Regions from separate parts of the Labrenzia sp. PHM005 genome, predicted to be linked through region 1. Evidence: riboswitches for the same ligand, from Rfam matches in the RefSeq annotation. Region 1 holds a riboswitch; each other region holds the start of a gene.
What was found. A riboswitch is a leader RNA that binds a small molecule or an ion and turns the genes downstream of it on or off. The one in region 1 is predicted to bind thiamine pyrophosphate.
Positions count from the first base shown of each region.

Region 1 (4,922 bases):
GTGCCGGTGTCCAGGATGCCGCCGCGAACGATTTCAGCTTCCAGCTTCTTGAATTGTTCGCCGAGCACGTTGCTTTCAACAGCTTCGCCTTCGGCAGCGTTGGTGATCAGCGCCTCGACGACTTTTGCCTTGGCAGCGTCTACAGCGTTCTTGCGGTCGGTTTTTGTCGTGATCTTGTAGGCAGCGGCCAGATCGTCAGCTGCAATACCCTTCACTTTGCCGAACAGCTCGGAATGATCTGCTGCAACGAATTCACGCGGCTCTTTCGCACCAGCTTCCGCCAGCTTGATGATCGCATCGATGACCGTCTGGAAGCCCTTGTGGCCGAACATAACGGCGCCGAGCATGATGTCTTCGTCGAGTTCCTTGGCTTCAGACTCAACCATCAGAACCGCATCATTGGTACCGGCAACAACCAGATCCAAAGCGGATTCCGGCATGTCGTCAACCATCGGGTTCAGCACATATTCGCCGTCGATGTAACCAACGCGCGCGCCGCCGATCGGGCCCATGAACGGAACACCGGAAAGCGTCAGGGCAGCAGAGGCTGCGACCATTGCCAGGATGTCCGGAGCGTTTTCCATGTCGTGCGACAGGACCGTGATGACGACCTGGGTGTCGTTCTTGTAGCCATCGGCAAACAGCGGACGGATCGGACGGTCGATCAGACGGGACGTCAGGGTTTCGTGCTCAGACGGACGGCCTTCACGCTTGAAGTAGCCACCCGGGATCTTACCAGCGGCAAACGCCTTTTCCTGGTAGTTCACGGTGAGCGGGAAAAAGTCCTGGCCGGCACGCGGCTCTTTGGCGGAAACAACAGTCGCCAGAACCTTGGTTTCGCCGTAAGTCGCCATAACAGCGCCGTCGGCTTGACGGGCAACCTTGCCCGTTTCGAGTACGAGCGGACGTCCGCCCCAGTCGACTTCTACACGATGAATATCAAACATCATCTGTCCTTAACATAGACTGCCTGCCCCGCCGCTATTCCTCAGCGGTCCATCTGGGGCAAACACATTCCCGGTCGGCCCCGGATGGGCCGGTTACCGGCGGACAGGTCATGGGCAAGACGGCAAGCTGCTTTTCAATGAATTCGAAAAGACGCTGGCAATCCTGCCCCATGACTTGTCACGAGGTTTCTATAGAGTGTTTGCTTCCAAAAGGGAAACACTCAAAGGCCGCAGGAATGGAAGAAAACAGTCCCGTTGCCATAAAGAAAAACGCGGCGGGCAAGCCCACCGCGTTGATCAAGTCTAAAACAAGCCTTAGCGGCGAATGCCAAGACGCTCGATCAGCGACTTGTAACGCTCTTCGCTTTTGCCACGCGTGTAGTCCAGAAGGGACCGGCGGGAGGCAACCATCTTCAAAAGACCGCGGCGGGAGTGGTTGTCCTTGCCATGCTCTTTGAAGTGTTGGGTCAGGTTGTTGATACGCTCGGTGAGGATCGCAACCTGGACTTCCGGAGAACCGGTGTCGCCTTCTTTGGTGGCGAATTCTTTCATGAGCTCAGCTTTGCGCTCTGCAGTGATCGACATCGCTCTTCCTTTCAAGAGGTAGGCCCGTTGACCGGGCGCGTTGAACTGCCGGAATACCGGCCTGATCCATCAGTCGCCAGAGCCGAGATGTCGGTCAGCAAAGGTTCTTGAAGGACGAATTGAGCCTTAATGCCCAATGGCGGCGGAATATGGCGGAAATCCGGGAAAAAGGAAAGCGGAATCTTGGATTTTGTTTCTGGAATTTTTCGCACCGCAACAGACACCTTTCAACAGAGTGTTGGCCCGCAAGAATTGACAACCGTAGATCTACAAACCAATGTGCCTCGTACCAGGGGTGTCCCGGCAAGGGGCTGAGATTCTGATGTGCTCATAAGAGCGGCGCAGTGACCCGTTGAACCTGATCCAGTTCATACTGGCGTAGGGATGGTCTGAAAAATGCTGCTTTCTTGTCCGTATCTTGCGGAACATCATAATCTGTTTTGCGTGCCATCGCCTGTGAGCTGGATCTCTTTTTCTAAGAGAGGAGCTCATAAACAATGTCATTTAGCCCCAAACCGGTCCCAGCCGTCACCACCGGCCCGCTGCCCGCGTCCCAGAAGACCCATCAAACCGGTGAGATCTATCCCGATATACGCGTGCCCATACGAGAGATTTCGGTGCACCCGACGGCCGGCGAGCCGCCGGTAACCGTCTATGACGCCTCTGGTCCCTATACAGATCCGGATGCATCAATCGCCATCGACCGTGGCTTGCCCCGGCTGCGCGAAACCTGGGTTTCTGGCCGGGGCGACACGGAAATGTACCAGGGCCGCGCGCTCAAACCGGAAGACAACGGCTTTGCCGCCGGCGACCGGCTGACACCGGAATTTCCGGAAAGCCATTTGCCGCGCAGGGCGACGGGCGGCAAGGCCGTCACCCAGATGGCCTATGCCCGCGCCGGGATCATCACACCGGAAATGGAGTTTGTTGCCATCCGCGAAAACCTTGGCCGCCAGGCTGCGGCAGAAAAATTGGAGCGGGACGGCGAAAGCTTTGGGGCAGACATTCCGGATTTCATCACGCCGGAGTTCGTTAGGGACGAAATTGCCCGCGGGCGGGCGATCATTCCGGCAAACATCAACCACCTGGAAAGCGAGCCGATGATCATCGGGCGGAATTTCCTGGTCAAAATCAATGCCAACATCGGTAACTCTGCTGTCACCTCCTCCATGGCCGAGGAAGTTGAAAAAATGGTCTGGGCAATCCGCTGGGGGGCCGATACGGTGATGGACCTTTCCACTGGCCGGAACATTCACAACACCGCGACTGGATCATTCGCAATTCGCCTGTTCCGATCGGCACCGTTCCCCTTTACCAGGCGCTGGAAAAAGTGAACGGCATTGCCGAAGACCTCTCCTGGGACGTTTACCGCGACACCTTGATCGAACAGGCTGAACAGGGCGTGGACTATTTCACAATCCACGCGGGCGTACGCCTTCACTATGTGCCGTTCACCGCCAACCGGGTGACCGGGATTGTCTCACGCGGCGGGTCGATCATGGCCAAGTGGTGCCTGCATCACCACAAGGAGAGTTTTCTCTATGAGCATTTTGAGGATATCTGTGATATCGCACGGGCCTATGATGTGTCCTTCTCCCTCGGCGACGGCCTGCGTCCAGGATCCATTGCCGATGCCAATGACGCCGCGCAGTTCGCCGAACTCGAAACCCTTGGTGAACTGACACAGATCGCCTGGGCAAAAGACTGTCAGGTGATGATCGAAGGTCCAGGCCATGTGCCGATGCACAAGATCAAGGCCAATTTGGACAAGCAGCTTGAAACCTGCGGCGAAGCCCCGTTCTACACGCTTGGGCCTCTGACCACCGATATCGCACCTGGTTATGACCACATCACATCAGCGATTGGAGCGGCGCAGATCGGCTGGTATGGCACGGCGATGCTGTGTTACGTGACGCCGAAAGAACATCTAGGTCTGCCGGACCGCGACGACGTGAAAACCGGTGTAATCACCTACAAGATTGCGGCTCATGCGGCCGATCTTGCGAAAGGGCATCCAGCGGCAAAAATCCGGGATGATGCGCTGTCCCGGGCGCGCTTCGAATTCCGCTGGGAAGATCAATTCAATCTGTCACTGGATCCTGACACCGCACGCTCGTTCCATGACCAGACCTTGCCTAAGGAAGCGCACAAGGTGGCGCATTTCTGCTCCATGTGCGGGCCGAAATTCTGTTCCATGCGGATCTCGCATGACATCCGGACAGAAGCCCAGAAAGAAGGTATGGAGGTGATGGCCGCCAAATACCGCGCCGGCGGCGATCTCTACATACCGGCAGACCCAGGCGAATAGGCGAACCCTTTTGCAAAGGCCATGCCCGAGGTATCGGGCATGGTTGCTTCAGTCTTCGGCAAGTTCGTCCTCAATCAAGTCCGCTGCCGCCAGTCCGCTCAAATAGGCTCCATGTGTCGTGCCGTGAAACTCGAACGTTGTGTGCTCGCCGGCAAATAGAATCGTGTTCTCGACGGGCTTTGCAAAGCGGTCAAAATCTTCAGATGTATTACCGACAGCCGAATAGGAGTAGGCACCAAAAGTGAACGGGTCTTCCGACCAACGCGTCGCCAGATGATCAACAGGCTCGGGAATGCCGTCACCAAACATCGCACGCAGCGCCCTCATGCAGTCGGCGATCATTTCAGGATCGCTCATTTGCTCGGCGACAAACGGATAGTCACCAACGCAGACCCCCAAAAGGATGTTTTCCGGGCTGAACGTCCGGTAATTGACAAAATAGTTCCAGCGGCCTTTCGGGTCACTCATATAGCCGAAATACTGAACATCCGTGGGCCAGAACGGCGCATCAAATTTCAAGGCCAGTTTGGTGACACTGCCGAAACCAATTTTCTCAATGCTATTTTGGTGCGATGCCGGGAGCGGCGGGACGAAAGTAAGTGCGCCCTTTTTCAGGACACCGAGCGGTACCGTGCAAACGACATAATCGGATTCATAGGTGCCGTTGGATGTATGAACCGCTGCACCATCGCCATCTTCATATTCGATGGCCTCAACCACCGTCTCGAAGCGAATGTCGAGGTCAGCGGCCAAGCTTTTGGGGATCTGGTCGTAACCGTCCGGCAAAATAACATCGGCGCCCTCGAACTCGTTGTCTTCATCGAAATAATAAGCCGACAATTTGTCGATCGGGCCGCCGGTCGAGAACTCCGTATAGGCGCTCATCATCCAGCGCAGCACCGGGTCGTTGAGGCTTTCTTTGGAAACTCGCTGGATCGCCCCGGACAACGGCTGATCATTGTCAAAGGTGTCGTCAACCCGCTTGTAGAGGCGCATCAGGTCACGATACTTGGAGTTGATCTTGGATCTCACAACAGCATCGCCATCTTGGGTAAAGACCTGATAGCTTTCGTCTGAGGTGA
Region 1 covers NZ_CP041191.1:425,879-430,800, forward strand. Annotated here, with positions in the region: gene pnp (polyribonucleotide nucleotidyltransferase) at 1-947, opposite strand, end outside; gene rpsO (30S ribosomal protein S15) at 1,263-1,532, opposite strand; TPP riboswitch at 1,815-1,934, shown strand; partial or broken gene thiC (phosphomethylpyrimidine synthase ThiC) at 2,030-3,840, shown strand; gene FJ695_RS02115 (FAD-dependent oxidoreductase) at 3,889-4,922, opposite strand, start outside.

Region 2 (4,922 bases), 2.2 Mb from region 1:
ATCCGGGAAATGCGCCCTATACGCTTTCAGAGCTTCCGGATCGACAGGGCCGCGCGCAGAGCCAATCGGTGCGCACCAGGGCATCAGAACTTCACAGCCGGCGTCCAGCAACTTTTCTCCGACCATCAGATCCGCTGTTGTGTAGGGAAAGACCTTGAAACCATCTTCGCAGAGGATCTTTGCAGCTTCCACGAGCCCAAAGACATCCGGCTGCAGGCTGTCGTGATGACCGATCACTTCCAGCTTGACCCAATCGGTGCCGAACACTTCCCGGGCCATTTTTGCCGTGGTGACGGCTTCCTTGACCGTATGGCATCCGGCCGTATTCGGCAGTACTTTGACGTTCAATTCCCGGATCAGATCCCAGAACCCGCCCCTTCCAGCACCTGATGCCATTTCCCGCCGCAGAGAAACCGTCACGATCTCCGTGCCGGACGCTTTGACCGCGTCGGCAAGACATTGAGGAGATGGATATTGCGCAGTTCCCAAAAGAATCCGGGATTGCACTTCTTCGCCATAAAACGAAACCACCGGTCAGCCTCCTTGGCGCGGAGACAGGATCTCGATCTTGTCCCCCTCGTTTAAAACGCAGTCCGCCCGCTCTTCGGCCGGGACAAAATCGCTGTTGAGCGCTGTTGCCAAAAACTCCGGCTCAAAGCCAAGCTCGGCGAGCAGTGCATCCAGCGTTTTGGCGGAGACCGTCTGGTCTTCGCCGTTGACGGTGAGGTTCATGTCTTCGCCTCATTGCATGTTGAGAGAATTTGGTTTGCAGCCCTTTGAGCCATTGAAGGCGCCAGCAAAAAGCCATGCCGGTAAAAGCCATTGAGCGAAAGCCGGTTTCCGTCCTGCCGGACTTGCGGGAAATTGTCGGCATAGGCCGGGCGGACGCCCGTCCCGGTTTCGACAATTTGGGCTTCGGCAAAGGCCGGGTGAACGGCATAGGCGGCGTTCAAGAGCTCCATAAGCGAGCGGACTGTAACTGGCCCGCCCTGATCGCTTTCGATCATCGTCGCCCCGACCATAAAATGATGGTTGTCCCGCGGCACGATGTAAACGGGGATCCTTGGATGCAGCAGGCGGACCGGACGTGACAGGGTGACATCGGGGGCATGCAAAATCGCCATTTCGCCGCGCACACCGCGCAATCCCGTCTCCAAAGCTTTCATGCCCGTGCAATCAACTTCAATTTCCGCCCCAGCCTGCACCTCCGCCGGCGCCTGGCAAAACCGAACGCCTAGTTTTTCCAGTTTGCCCTTGAGCGCTGTCAGGGCCTTGCGCGGATCGAGATGGGCTTCATCCTTAAAAAACAGTGCCTTTGAAAACCGCCCGGCCAGATCTGGCTCCAACTCGCCAACGTCAGCGCCGTCAATCCAGTCATAGCAACTGGTGCGGCTGGCAAAGCGGGAGAGCTCCTGCCTGTCACGCGGAGGAGCAACAACCAGTGTGCCATTTGGGTGCACATGGCCCGGCAGTACAGTCTCCCACCAACTCACCGCCTCTTTGCCCAACAGAAGAACGTCTTCTGCAGCATTCTCCCGCTCACACCAGGGCGCCAGCATGCCGCCCGCATACCACGAGGCGCTTTTTGGGCCGGGTCCTGACGGATCCACAACGGTGACAGCCACACCCCGCGTTGCCAACTCATAAGTGAGTGCAAGTCCTGCGACACCTGCCCCTTTGATCACGACAGTTTTAGTGCCTGCACCCGTTTTGGCGCCGGTCTGATGCTCTGCTGTCTTTACAGGCGATACTGAAGACCGCATTGGAATATCCTCTTTCAAGCGGCTCTACCGCCTGCCAGGTTTTCCTGCTGAGAATGGGGGAGAAGGTGTCCAGCGATCCAGCCGGTTACAGCAAAGTCACTGACGCAGCCTGCACGACACAGACCGTCCCACCCTCCCTTCGCCAGCATGACCTGGATCAGGTTCATCGGGTCCCTGCGCTGCACGGATTATCCGTGCCCAGCAGCATCTCAGCCCCCTTTCGCGGAGGCACCCCGGGTGAAGCCCTGACATGCCTCTTCCGGGACCGGACTGTCAAGAGACGCTCTTAAAGCTCAAAACTCAAATTGCAGGTCCGTGGCACCGGTGACTTGGAAACGGACTGTTCAATAGACAAACACAAGCGGCTTCCCAATCTCTAGCTGCAATGCATAATTGGTTTTGGATGAGAGGTTTAAGGAGAGGTCTATGAGCTGGTTGAATGTTCCCGACCCCACGCCCGGAGATGCGGCAAGCTGCGATCCGATTGACACGATCATTGTCCCGCGCACGTCCGATCTCGGCGGGTTTTCCGTGCGCCGTGCCTTGCCGTCTGCCAGGCGGCGGATGGTCGGCCCGTTTATCTTCTTCGATCAGATGGGTCCTGCAGAGCTGCTGGTTGGCGGCGGTGTCGATGTCCGACCGCACCCGCATATCGGTCTTGCGACCGTCACCTATCTTTTTGAAGGCGAGATGTATCACCGCGACAGTTTGGGAACGGAAATCGCAATCTCACCAGGCGCTCTCAATTGGATGAATGCGGGTAAAGGCATCGTGCACTCCGAGCGCGAACGTCCCGAGCGCATGACCCAGACACGCCCGCTGTTCGGCCTGCAAAGCTGGGTGGCCTTGCCGAAAAATCTGGAGGAAAGCGACCCGACCTTCCAGCACTTTGGCACGGAGGAACAGCCGGAGTTCGCAGATCAAGGGGTCTCGGTGAAGCTAATTGCCGGATCGCTTTATGGCCACAATGCGCCGGTGAAAACGGCAACGGAGATGTTTTACGCCGATATTCATTTGGAGCCCGGCGCAAAGGTACCGCTCGACGCTGGCTGGGAAGAGCGCGGCATTTATACAATCGCCGGGCAAATCTCTATCGCTGGCCAGACTTTCGATCCGGCACAGCTTCTGGTCTTCAAGCCTGGCGATTCCCTGGTGGTTGAAAACACCTCGCCCTATCCGGCTCGCTTTGTTGTTTTGGGCGGCGAACCAATGGATGGACAACGTTATATCTGGTGGAACTTCGTCTCTTCGTCCAAGGAACGGATCGAACAGGCCAAGGAAGACTGGCGCCAGGGCCGGTTCGACATTGTTCCGGGCGACGAGGAGGAATTCATTCCCCTGCCCGACCGGCCCGGTCCTTGATCCGATCACTACAGCGAACAAAAGGCCGCTTCACAAATTTGGAGCGGCCTTTCTGCCGAAACCGGTGCGGAAACGGCTTTCGGCCACCATTGCCCTTGAAGGTCTGTCTTGCCCTTTATACAAGACAACGATGTTTCAAGGAGTTGTCATGCCCGCACAGCCACGTCCCATATTCCCAAAAGATACTCTCGCTCTGCGCTGGGAGATTATTGAGACGGCCCGTGCCTTGCCAAAACGCGGCCTGACCAAGGGCACCTCGGGCAATGTCAGCGCTCGAACAAAGGACGGCTTTCTGATCACACCGTCCGGAACGCCTTATGAGGAACTCACGGAAGCCAAGATCGTCGCGGTCGACCTCAACGGCTGTTACCGCGGAGACATCCTGCCGTCGTCGGAATGGCGCATGCACCTTGATTTTTATCTGGCGAAACCGTCCTGCGGTGCCGTCGTTCATTGCCATAGCCCGCGGGCAACGGCGCTCTCCTGCCATCGTAAGGGTATTCCGGCCTTCCACTATATGGTGGCGCTGGCTGGCGGTGACCGCATCGACTGCGCCCGCTATGAGAGCTTCGGCACCCGCGCCCTCTCTGAAGCCATGATCGAAGCCTTAGGCGACCGGAACGCCTGCCTTCTCGGCAACCACGGACAAATTGCCGGTGGCCCGACACTCAAGAAGGCACTCTCGGTCGCTGAAGGGGTCGAAGACTTGGCAGATCAGTATCTTTCATCCCTTGCGCTCGGCGAACCTGTCCTTCTCAATGAAGCCGAAATGGCGGACATCCTGCAAAAATTCAAAAGTTACGGCAAACAACCCGGCGAATTGGAAGGCGGCCAAGACGCTGCTTTTGAACTGCCGAAGAAGGTGGGCTGAACATGCGTCTGGGTATTGATTGGGGCGGAACCAAAATCGAAATCATCGCTCTTGGTGATGAAGGCGAGGAACTCTTCCGCCAACGCACAGCCACGCCAAAAGATGATTACAACGGCTGTCTTCAGGCCGTCAAAAGTCTCGTTGAAGCTGCGGAAAAAGCAACCGGCCAGACCGGGTCTCTCGGTCTCGGCATTCCAGGGTCTCTGTCGCCCAAAACCGGGCTGGTGAAAAACGCCAATTCCACTTGGATGAATGGCAAACCGCTCGACAAGGACCTGGAAACGCTGCTGAACCGGCCAGTCCGGATCCAGAATGATGCCAATTGCCTGGCCGTTTCTGAAGCCACCGACGGCGCGGGTGCAGGCGCACATATTGTTCACGCTGTGATCATCGGCACTGGGTCCGGATCCGGCATCGCCATCGATGGCCACGCCCATCTTGGCGCCAACGGCATCGGCGGCGAATGGGGCGGCATCGCCCTGCCCTGGATGACGGCTGAAGAATTTCCGGGCCCCAAAAGCTGGATCGGCCACAACGGTGTGATAGATCTGTGGTGCTCCGGCACCGGTTTTCAGCTGGACTACAAGGAAAAAACCGGCAACCCGCTCAAAGGTCACGAGATCATCGAGCTCAAGCGCTCAGGCGATCCTGTCGCCACAAAGGTCTACCGGGATTATGTCAGCCGTCTGGCCCGTGCGCTCGCGATGTCGGCCAATCTTTTGGACCCGGACGTCTTTGTCCTCGGCGGCGGCATGTCCAACATCGCCGAACTCTACGACGACCTTCCGGATGCCATGCTGCCGTTTGTGTTTTCCGACACGTTCGAAACACCTATCCGCAAAGCCAAACACGGCGACAGCTCCGGTGTGCGCGGCGCCGCCTGGCTGTGGAACGATTGATCTGAGTTTTCTTGTCTTCTGACTTTT
Region 2 covers NZ_CP041191.1:4,406,101-4,411,022, forward strand. Annotated here, with positions in the region: gene FJ695_RS19915 (thiazole synthase) at 1-531, opposite strand, end outside; gene thiS (sulfur carrier protein ThiS) at 535-732, opposite strand; gene thiO (glycine oxidase ThiO) at 729-1,763, opposite strand; TPP riboswitch at 1,880-2,009, opposite strand; gene FJ695_RS19930 (pirin family protein) at 2,190-3,125, shown strand; gene FJ695_RS19935 (class II aldolase/adducin family protein) at 3,274-3,996, shown strand; gene FJ695_RS19940 (ROK family protein) at 3,999-4,895, shown strand.
Region 2: another riboswitch for thiamine pyrophosphate. It lies ahead of thiO (glycine oxidase ThiO); the one in region 1 lies ahead of thiC (phosphomethylpyrimidine synthase ThiC).

Region 3 (4,922 bases), 2.5 Mb from region 1:
CCCAATATAGACTTTCTTCGACGGAACCTGGGGTGGTGAGCGCCTTTTGCACCAGATCGTAAAACGAACCGAACCATTCATTTAGCTGAACATCCACTTGAACCTTGTACCAAGTGACGCTCAGAATGATGACCGAGCCGACCCAGGCCCACAAAAGCCATTGGCGGTTCATAAAAAACGATCGGAACATGGGGCTACGCCTTTCGATTCGGAATTTTTTGGGATTATAGGGGCGTCAGATGGCGGGATAAGACGTTGCGGCACATTTAAGCCGGTTGTGAAGAGAATTTACCCCAAAACTCTTTGTTATCGTCCGGCGTGTGGATTGCTCTGGCGGGCCGCGAAGCTTGGCGATTGCAAATTAGGTCTCGTAGACCGATACTCTAGGTCCATTCCCAAAGCGATTTGCGCAAACTGATGCGACTCAACACGCGGGCCCTGCTAGAATTTCCCACCTGCGCAAATTGTTCTGCTGTTCACGTAATTTCTAGTGCTGGTGCATTCCGTGAGCCTCTGATTTTGTGCCGGCCACTGGATTTATCGAATGGCAAATACCCGCGCAAAATCCCGTTTATCTGGCCCGCCAGCACCAACAGGCATGACCCGCCAGGCCCCACTGATCGGAATTGCGCTGAAACTTGCGTCGACGCTTGTGTTTTTTGCCATGGTAACCGCGCTGAAAATCGCTGCCGAACGTGCGCCGATTGGCGAGCTGGTCTTTGCGCGCAATCTGTTCGGATTGTTCCCAGTATTGTTGATGGTGGGAATGCGGCGGGAACTCGGCCTCGCTTTCAAAACTCAAAACCCGAAGGGCCACTTGATCCGTGCATGCATCGGCCTGTCCGCAATGGTCTGCATGTTTACGGCTTTTGATCTTTTGCCTTTGCCGGATGCGACCGCAATCAACTTTGCCACGCCATTGCTAGTGGTTGTGCTTGCCTATTTTCTGCTTGGCGAGCAGGTACGGATTTACCGCTGGAGCGCGGTCGGTGTCGGATTTCTTGGGATCCTGGTGGTGTTGTCACCGCATTTGGGGGAGGGGGCAGCCGGCAATGCCTCTACACTTGGGGCAGTGGCAGGATTTTTGGGGGCTGGCTTTGCCGCGCTTGCTATGATCACGGTGCGCAAGTTGTGCGAGACGGAACGGACGTCGACGATCGTCACCTGGTTTTCTCTGGCCGCAACGCTGATTTCACTGCTGACCATCCCCGCTGGCTGGATTTGGCCGAGCCAGGCTTGGGTTCTTCCCGATCTTGAGACCGCCGGTCTTCTGGTGCTGATTGGCCTGTTCGGCGGAGCTGGACAGATTCTTCTGACACAAAGCTATCGCTATGCCGATGCCTCGACCATTGCCCCGTTCGATTACATCAACATGATTTGGGCGATCCTGATCGGCTGGCTGGTATTTGCCGAAGAACCGGTTCTGGAGGTGATCATGGGGGCCGTGATTGTCATTGCGGCCGGGATCTTCGTTATTTACCGCGAACACAAACTGGGCCTCGACCGGACCAAAGACCGCCGGGCGTCGACACCATCGAAATCGTGACTTTTTTGCGCCGATGGAGCTTCTCAATGGAGCGCGCGTGATGCCGTCCCGGACGTGATCCGGGACCGAAGCCTAATGGACCCTGGCGCAAGGCCGGGGAAGCTGCGGCGCATGTGAATGCTAGAAATCAGAGAGGGTTATGGCTTGTAGTAGAACGTCTCACCTGAGCTCTTTGTGCCGTCTTTGAAAATCAACTGAACAGTAATTGATTGAGTGCTGTTGGCAGGCAGTTCGATATAGGGTTTTTCCTTTAAGACAGCATTCGGATTGGAGGGATCACAGGCATCCAGCTCCCACATCTGATCAAGATCTGTGCTGTTGAGGCTGTAGAAAACAAAGTCGATGCCGCAGCGCCAGGACTCCAGGTGGGTGAAATAAATCAACTGTTGGCCGTTCCAATCGCGGAAAGACACCCAACTGGTCTTAGTGACATCCAGGATCTGCTTGATCTGCTCTGGTGGCATGCCTTGCGAGACTGCTGGGGATCCGGTTAATGGGAGTGCGACCAATCCGGCCAGCAACATTGTTTTTCCAAGTTTGCTCATCGTCGCTCTCATTTGCTGGTCAATGAAATGCAGCGTTAAAACGCCTTAAAAGTAATGATTGTTTTGGTGTCTTGAATGCCATCGATCGGATGAACCTTCTCATTCACAAAATGACCGATGTCCGTGCCGTTCTCAATGTAGAATTTGACCAAGAGATCATAGTCGCCGCTGGTGGAATAGACTTCCGAGGCGATCTCGGCGTCCGCAATTGCGTTCGCGACTTGATAGGTTTTGCCGAGCTGGCATTTGATCATCACGAAAAACGGGGTCATACGGCGCTCCTGAATGGATGAATAACGTTTGAGTCAGGACATCGCGCATCTGCTGCGAACAGTCAATCGGTGCGTCCATATGAGCCGGGAGCCTAAGTACGACGGGGGTTGAAAATCGGATCCGGCCTTGGTACGCCAAATCATCTCATGGGGGTGCCCGGCAATCGTGGATCGGGCTGAGAGGCAAACGGCCAACTCCTTGAACCTGATCCGGCTTATACCGGCGGAGGGATTGAGATCATGGCAGATAAAACACTCAACATACTAATCCAGGCCATTGCCGGCAGTTTATTCAAAAACTGGGCTGTAGGTTTGGCATGAGCTTGTCGATAGCCGCCAGCACGCAAAATCTTGCGCCAGAAGCTGTTTTTGCTGTTCTTGAACGGGTGCGGCAGAGAAAACCTAAGGTCCATGCGATCACAAATTCGGTCGCGCAGGGTTTTACCGCGAATGTTCTGCTGGCGCTGGGCGCCGTGCCATCTATGACCATCGCGCCAGAAGAAGTCGCTGGTTTTGCGTCTTCTGCAGATGCGCTGTTGATCAATCTTGGCACTCTGGACGACACTCGGCGGTCAGCAATCCCCTTGGCGATCGAGGCAGCCAAGACAGCGAGCCGTCCGGTCTTGATCGATCCTGTTTTTGTTGACCGTTCCCCGCCAAGGTGTGCCTTTGCCAAGGATCTGATGAAAACCGGACCATCTTTGGTGCGGGCGAATGAAGTCGAGATGGCAGCGCTCTTTGCCGAACGGTCCGATGTGGATGCACTAATTTCAGCAGGAACGGTCTTTGTGGTAACGGGTGCAGAAGACAAGATCGAAGGCCTTGGGGAAGACTACCGTTTGCGCAATGGCCATCCCCTGATGGCCCGGGTGACGGCGACCGGATGTGCTGGTGGCGCCGTGCTGGCAGCTTTTGCCAGCGTTGAACCTGATACTGCATTTGCCGCGGCCTGTGGCCTGTCGGTTTTCAATATCGCCGGAGAGATTGCAGCCTCGCGGTCGGCGGGGCCGGGTAGTCTCGTGCCGGAACTGCTGGATGCGCTTTTTGGCCTGACAGCTCGGGATATCGAAAGCCGTCTTCAAACCGGCTGACCACTCTTTCGTTAAAACTGATGGAGGACACCATGACCGCTATCGCGGTGACCATTGCAGGTTCGGATTCTGGCGGCGGGGCCGGCATTCAGGCGGACCTGAAATCCTTTTCCGCCAATGGGGTTTATGGCGCCAGCGTTTTGACCGCTTTGACAGCCCAGAACACGCTTGGTGTCACTGCCATCCATGATGTCCCGACAGACTTTGTGCGGGCGCAAATGGATGCCGTTTTTTCAGACCTTGAGGTTAAGGCGACCAAGATCGGCATGCTGTCGCAAGTTCCCATCATTGAAGAAGTGGCTGCAGGATTGAAACGGCATCAAACCGGACCTGTGGTGCTGGATCCGGTGATGGTGGCCGCGTCCGGGGACCCGCTTCTGGTGGACAGCGCAGTTGCCAGTCTCATGTCTGAGCTGTTGCCGCTGGCCGATGTCATTACGCCCAATCTGCATGAAGCTGCACGCATGCTGGAAACAGACATGGCCGCCAGCGAAGAAGACATGTTCGATCAGGCGCAGCGGTTGATTGGACTGGGTGCAAAATCGGTTCTCCTAAAAGGCGGTCATGGCACCAGTGATGAAAGCGCAGATCTGTTTTTGACCGGTGCCGGCGAGCCTCTCTGGCTTCGGGAAAAACGGATTGCGACGGACAACACCCATGGAACCGGCTGCACCCTGTCGTCCGCTATTGCAGCTGGATTGGCAAAGGGCGAGGGGCTCAGTGAAGCCGTGATTGCCGCCAAGGCCTATATCCACCAAGCCATTTGTCACTCTGATGAACTTCAGATCGGCAAAGGGCATGGCCCCGTTCATCACTTTCACGCATTTTGGGGGAAATAAAATGGCGTCTGGTTCCAAAAAAGCAGCAGGTCTAACCCGACGAGGAATGATTGCAGGTGGGGTGGCTGGTGGGGCTGGCGCATTGGCTGTGCCCGCTATTGCCGCCCAAAAGCCTACGGTGGAATGGAAGCTGGCGACTTCATGGCCGAAAAACCTGCCGGGGCCCGGCGTGACCGCTCAGCGGATCGTTGATCAGGTTGCCAAAATGTCGGCGGGTGCTTTCCAGATACGGTTGTTTGCTGCTGGTGAACTGGTGCCGGCGCTCGGTGTATTTGATGCGGTGTCCGCCGGGACGGCTGACATGGCCCATACAGCCTCGTTCTTTTGGCAAGGCAAGATCCCAGCTTCGGTCTACTTCACAGCCATTCCGTTTGGCCTACTGCCGCACGAACATATCTGCTGGATCGAACAGGGGGGCGGACAGGCCCTCTGGGATGAACTCTATGCGCCGTTCGGTATCAAACCTGTGATGGCAGGAAATACCGGAGTTCAAATGGGCGGTTGGTACAAAAGGCCGGTCGAAAACCTAGATGATCTGCGGGGCTTGAAAATCCGGATGCCGGGCCTTGGCGGCGAAGTGATGCGCCGCTTAGGAGCAGCACCCGTTGGCCTGCCTCCCGGGGAATTGT
Region 3 covers NZ_CP041191.1:2,953,139-2,958,060, forward strand. Annotated here, with positions in the region: gene FJ695_RS13235 (putative transporter) at 1-190, opposite strand, end outside; gene FJ695_RS13240 (DMT family transporter) at 545-1,546, shown strand; gene FJ695_RS13245 (hypothetical protein) at 1,684-2,091, opposite strand; gene FJ695_RS13250 (Lrp/AsnC ligand binding domain-containing protein) at 2,127-2,363, opposite strand; TPP riboswitch at 2,503-2,612, shown strand; gene FJ695_RS13255 (hydroxyethylthiazole kinase) at 2,681-3,454, shown strand; gene thiD (bifunctional hydroxymethylpyrimidine kinase/phosphomethylpyrimidine kinase) at 3,487-4,293, shown strand; gene FJ695_RS13265 (TRAP transporter substrate-binding protein) at 4,295-4,922, shown strand, end outside.
Region 3: another riboswitch for thiamine pyrophosphate. It lies ahead of FJ695_RS13255 (hydroxyethylthiazole kinase); the one in region 1 lies ahead of thiC (phosphomethylpyrimidine synthase ThiC).

Region 4 (4,922 bases), 1.3 Mb from region 1:
ATCGCTGCGGTTGCGCTCGAATCGACGTTGATCAGCATGCTGTTGCTGCCCCCCGTCCCTGTTGAGCTCAAATCCGTAACTGTCGTTTCACCCTGGATATTCTGGAAGTTCCAAATGAAGCTATTGGCAGATGTGGACTGATTTGTAACGTTGAAGTTCTCCACGCCGGTCGAAACAGAATCTACCGTATTGCCGTCGGTGCTGGTGACCAGCACGGTCATAGAGTCTGTGCCGGTATCACCGGACAAAACATCCGCGTTTGAGTAGGTCGTCGCATTCCCAGTGGGGTCATACCGGCCGGTATAAGCATCATCTCCAGTCGTGCCAGTCGTATCTTGTGACGGAGACGTGGCACCTGGAATATCGGTATTCGTGGTTAGAACGATAGTATTCACGACCGGTTCCCCACCGGTCGGGCTGATAAAATAAGCCTGGCCTTCGTTTGTTGCGTTCAGGGTGGTCGTGAGAATGTTTATTTCTGTCTGATTGGACGAATAGACATGACCGTTTAACGCCGGCACGAACAATCTGAATACGCCAGAGGTGTATCCAAGATCAGCGCTTTCTCCCCGGCTCACATACCAGGCAGCGTCTAATTGTTTCACCCAGCCGGTTGCGGGGAGTACAGACTGTTCAAACTCATCTGCCGTAAACAAATACCTGCCGGACGATGGGTTGAACCACCGCTCAACACCGACCAATCCGGTAGCCGCGGTCGTAACAGCATCAAAGGCTTTGCCTTCATTTAGCCAAGTCGGATTCTGCGCAGCGATTACAGCACGCTCCGTATCGCCTGACGCAAAGTAATGCGAACCAGTCGCGGGATTAAAAAAGCGATAAATAGCAGTCATAGCTTCCCCCAAAACTTCAATTTTAGATGAATATGATTCAATATTAGGGGAATTCACTTAGAAAGATAGAAGAATTTTTTCGTGAAAGACTCATTTCTGAAATTCGATTCAAATTGATGGAGAATCTGCAAAAAAATTTCCCCGATACAGTCATTTGTTAAAATGATTTTTTTGAGAGCCACCCACTGTAAATATTGTGAATTAAAACATATAAATCAGAAGTTTACGGGACAGATGACGTAATGGAATGCGATTTTTTTCTGCGTTTTAAGCTAGAAATAACAACAATCGAAATACGTGAAAACTTCACAGGATTCCAATTGCAATTTTAACAATAGTCACGGAACTCACGTTCCCGTGATCAGAGAAAAACATCCTGAGCACCGGTCGCCCTCGCCCGGTTCATTGGTTATCGCATTGGATTTGGGCTCACCTAGGCCGTGTGGACACCGGCAGGCCATCGCTGGCGTATTTGTCTAAGATTAGAAGGCCTTAGCTTCTCATTTATTGACATCAAAGTGGCAGCACGGAAGTTTCCAAGCGCTGCCACGATATTGTTCAGCCTTAGCGGATTTCGACCGCGTAGCTTTCGACTGGAACCACCTTGGAAATCAGATTGTTTTCCGCCATGAACTCGGCAAACCGCTGATACCGGCCGGCATCCAGAGCAGACGGGCGTTTTGCAAAGCGCGGAAGGGTATCGGCCCAGGCCCGTTTGTTCAGTTCATCATTGAGGTTCGGATAAGCTTCAATGAACGCGTTCCAGGCTTCGTCCGGATGGTTTGTCAGATAGATGGTCGCAGCTTCGACGGCAGCCATGAATTTTTCAAACCGCGGATCGTCCGTCTTGTCCTTATGAACCACATAGATCAGCTCATCAAAGATCGGCACACCGTTTTCTTCCGGATAGAATGCCTTGCCTTCCTTGCCCTCGATTTCAATCTGAGTGAGCTCAAAGTTCCGGTATGCACCGATGACAGCATCAACCTGACCGGACATCAGAGAGGGTGACAGTGCAAAATTGACGTTGATCAGTTCAACGTCCTCAACCGTCAGATCAACAGAGCGCAACATCTGACCGAGCATGGCATCTTCAAAACCGGACACAGAAAAGCCGATCTTTTTGCCCTTCAGGTCTTTCAGCTCCTTGATCGGACCGTCTTTCAGAACAATCAAAGAGTTCAGCGGGGTTTCAACCAGTGTCCCGATCCGCTTCAACGGCAGGCCCTCTTCGATCTGCGCATGCAAGGTCGGCTGATAGGAGATCGCGATGTCTCCCTGCCCGGCGGCAACCAGCTTTGGCGGCATTGCAGGATCAGCCGGCTCAATCAGTTCAACTTCCAGACCTTCGGCTTCAAAGAAGCCCTTGGTCTGCGCCGTGATGACTGGAGCATGATCCGGGTTGGTGAACCAATCCATCAATACCACTAGTTTATCAGCGGCTTGGGCTTGTGCCGACGCCAGAAGCCCAGCGGCGAAAACAACTGAGAGCAGTGTTTTTTTCATTCAATCCTCCAAGGAACAGCAGATCAGTCTTCGACCTGCCAGGGAACAAGAAAACGTGTGAAGTGGTCCACGGCGAACCGTAAGGTCAGCACCATCAAAGCGAGCAGGATCAGGGCCGCAAACATGACATCAGTCTGCATGCGCGCGTTGCTCTGAAGCATGATGAAGGCAAGGCCGCCTTTGGCGCCGACCCACTCGCCGACAATTGCGCCTATCGGGGCAAATACGGCAGCAATACGCAGTCCGGATGCAAGCGATGGCAAGGCCGAAGGCAACCGGAAAACCCAGAGTTCTCGCAGCCTTGAAATGCGATAAAGGCGGCTAAGGTCGGCCAATCCAGGGTCCAGGCGCCGCAATCCATCATAGAAGGTTGACGTCACAGCAAAGAAGATAACGAGCACGGCCATCACAATTTTGGAAGCAAGGCCAAATCCCAACCAAAGCACCAAGATCGGCGCGATCGCAAAAACGGGAAGCGCTTGGGTGACCAGGATGGTTGGCATAACTGCGCGTTTTGCCAGGGGAAACAGCCAGATCGTGACTGCCAGCAGGCACCCGGCACTAACACCAAACACAAAGCCAAGCAGAGTTTCAGAAAAGGTGATGCCTGCATGATGCAGCAGAAATGCACCTTGGTTTTGAAACACATAGAATACCCGTTCCGGGCTCGGCAGCATGAAGGGCGGAATTTCAAACAGATGAACAAGTCCAGCCCAAATAAGAACTGCGACAGCCAGCCCGGCACACCGTTTCAAGAGAAAATGCACGACTGTCACAATGCGTCTCCGCAACGAGGGAGGCATTGATGGCATCGTTCATAATCGCGTTCATAGGCCATATTCATGGCCCACGACTTGCGCTTAAGCGCACAAGCAAACATATGGATCTCCCGTCTTCGGCGCATACCGAAAATGACATTGGAGATCCGGGAAGAGGCTAAGGTTTCCGTCCCTTCGCCGGCATGACCCGGATCAGGTTCTAAGGGTTCGGCAAGAAGCCATCTCAGTTCCGGTTTCCGGAACACCCCTCGGACCAAGCGGGACAATGCCCCGCTCTTCATCAAAATGCAAGCCCATCTCTTCGCGCTCGCATCACAGATACTCGTCTGGCTGGATTAGCCAGCTTGCCAGGCAGCGACGGCTTTTTCTACGGCGTCCGCACCAGCGGTTCCTTTTTCGAGGGTCAAGATACCCCTCTTGCCGTTCTCATAAAGCATCGGGATATCAATCCAGCCGCGTTCCCGCAGGAGCGCCAAGTTCCGCTGCTGCTCATTCGGCAGACTTGACAAGGCGATCCAGAAGAAACCCGGAGACACCTTTACAGAGGCGCCGATCAACGCATCACCCCGCGCTTCTTCGGTCGGCTTCATGACTAGGCCTGGCACATTGACGATATCGCCGGCGGAAAAGTTCTCCGGGAACTCATATTTGATCTCGACCAAGTGACTCGCTGGCAGCGACGTATCATCGTTCGGCTTAATCCGGATATCGACTTTCACGTCCCGCTCCGGAATTTCAACAGAGGCGCTCAGAACCGACTGTGCTTGGCCACCCAGACCTGTTTCCTCGCCCAGTGTCCAAATGACGGCGCCTTGTGCCGCCGTGCCAGCTGCGCTGGCGTCCGCACCTTCTTCATAGAGAATTGACCGCTGCGCGCCCGTGTCGGCAGCCTCAGCGGATGGTTGCTGCGCAACTTGCGGCGGCGTGACTGCCGCCAGGCTGTCCTGCGGCACTGGATCGCCAACGCCAGCGACGGGCCCGCTTTCTGATGCCGGCTGTTCTGCAGAAGGTGAGCTCTCCACATTTGTGACGATTGACGGCTGGCTCGGCGTTACTGGGGCAGCCGGTTGCGGGTTGATCGTCGTAGTGGTTACGCTGCGCGCGTCCGATGCTACAAAATCATCTTCGTTTTCATTCAGCAAACGGTCGGTGTTTTTACCGGCATCAGCATCGTCTTGCGGAGCAGGTGTCTCGTCGACTGGTTGAACCGCCGGTACTTCAGGTTTTTCCGGCTCAGGTGTCGTGTCGGTGACAACAGCAGTTTGCTGTTCCTTCGGCTCAGATACCGCTGTTTCGGTTGAAGTATCGCCTGAAGGGCCAGGCAGCAGAAAATAGGCTGCACCGCCAAGAATGAGGATTACGGCAGCCGCAGCTGCGGCAATTGGAACGAGCCGGCTTTTGCCTTCACCGCCCTGCAGCGCCTCAGATGCCGACAGTTTTACGCGGCTTTTCCGAGCATCCATGCCCGGCTCAGTAAGACCGGCGGTTGCGGTTTCCAGAGCAGCATCTTCATCCTCAAACAGCGCAGAGCTCTCAGGCTCCGGCGCAGTTTCCTCAACCGCGGACTGATGCTGTGGAGGCTCTAAATCTTCAGGTGCAGCAAAAGCAGATGAAACCGGAGCTGCTTCAGCAACACTGGCGTCTGCAGCTGTCGCGGCGGGCACTTCGGCTGAAGTCGCAGGTACGTCGGCCACCGGCGCCTGAACCGGAGGACTGACCGGTGCCTCAGCCTGAATGCCGGCAGGCTCATGTGCAACAACAGCCGGTTCTGTTGGTGCGGACACAG
Region 4 covers NZ_CP041191.1:1,691,541-1,696,462, reverse strand. Annotated here, with positions in the region: gene FJ695_RS07740 (hypothetical protein) at 1-851, opposite strand, end outside; gene FJ695_RS07735 (ABC transporter substrate-binding protein) at 1,416-2,357, opposite strand; gene FJ695_RS07730 (ABC transporter permease) at 2,381-3,034, opposite strand; TPP riboswitch at 3,289-3,395, opposite strand; gene FJ695_RS07725 (hypothetical protein) at 3,472-4,922, opposite strand, start outside.
Region 4: another riboswitch for thiamine pyrophosphate. It lies ahead of FJ695_RS07730 (ABC transporter permease); the one in region 1 lies ahead of thiC (phosphomethylpyrimidine synthase ThiC).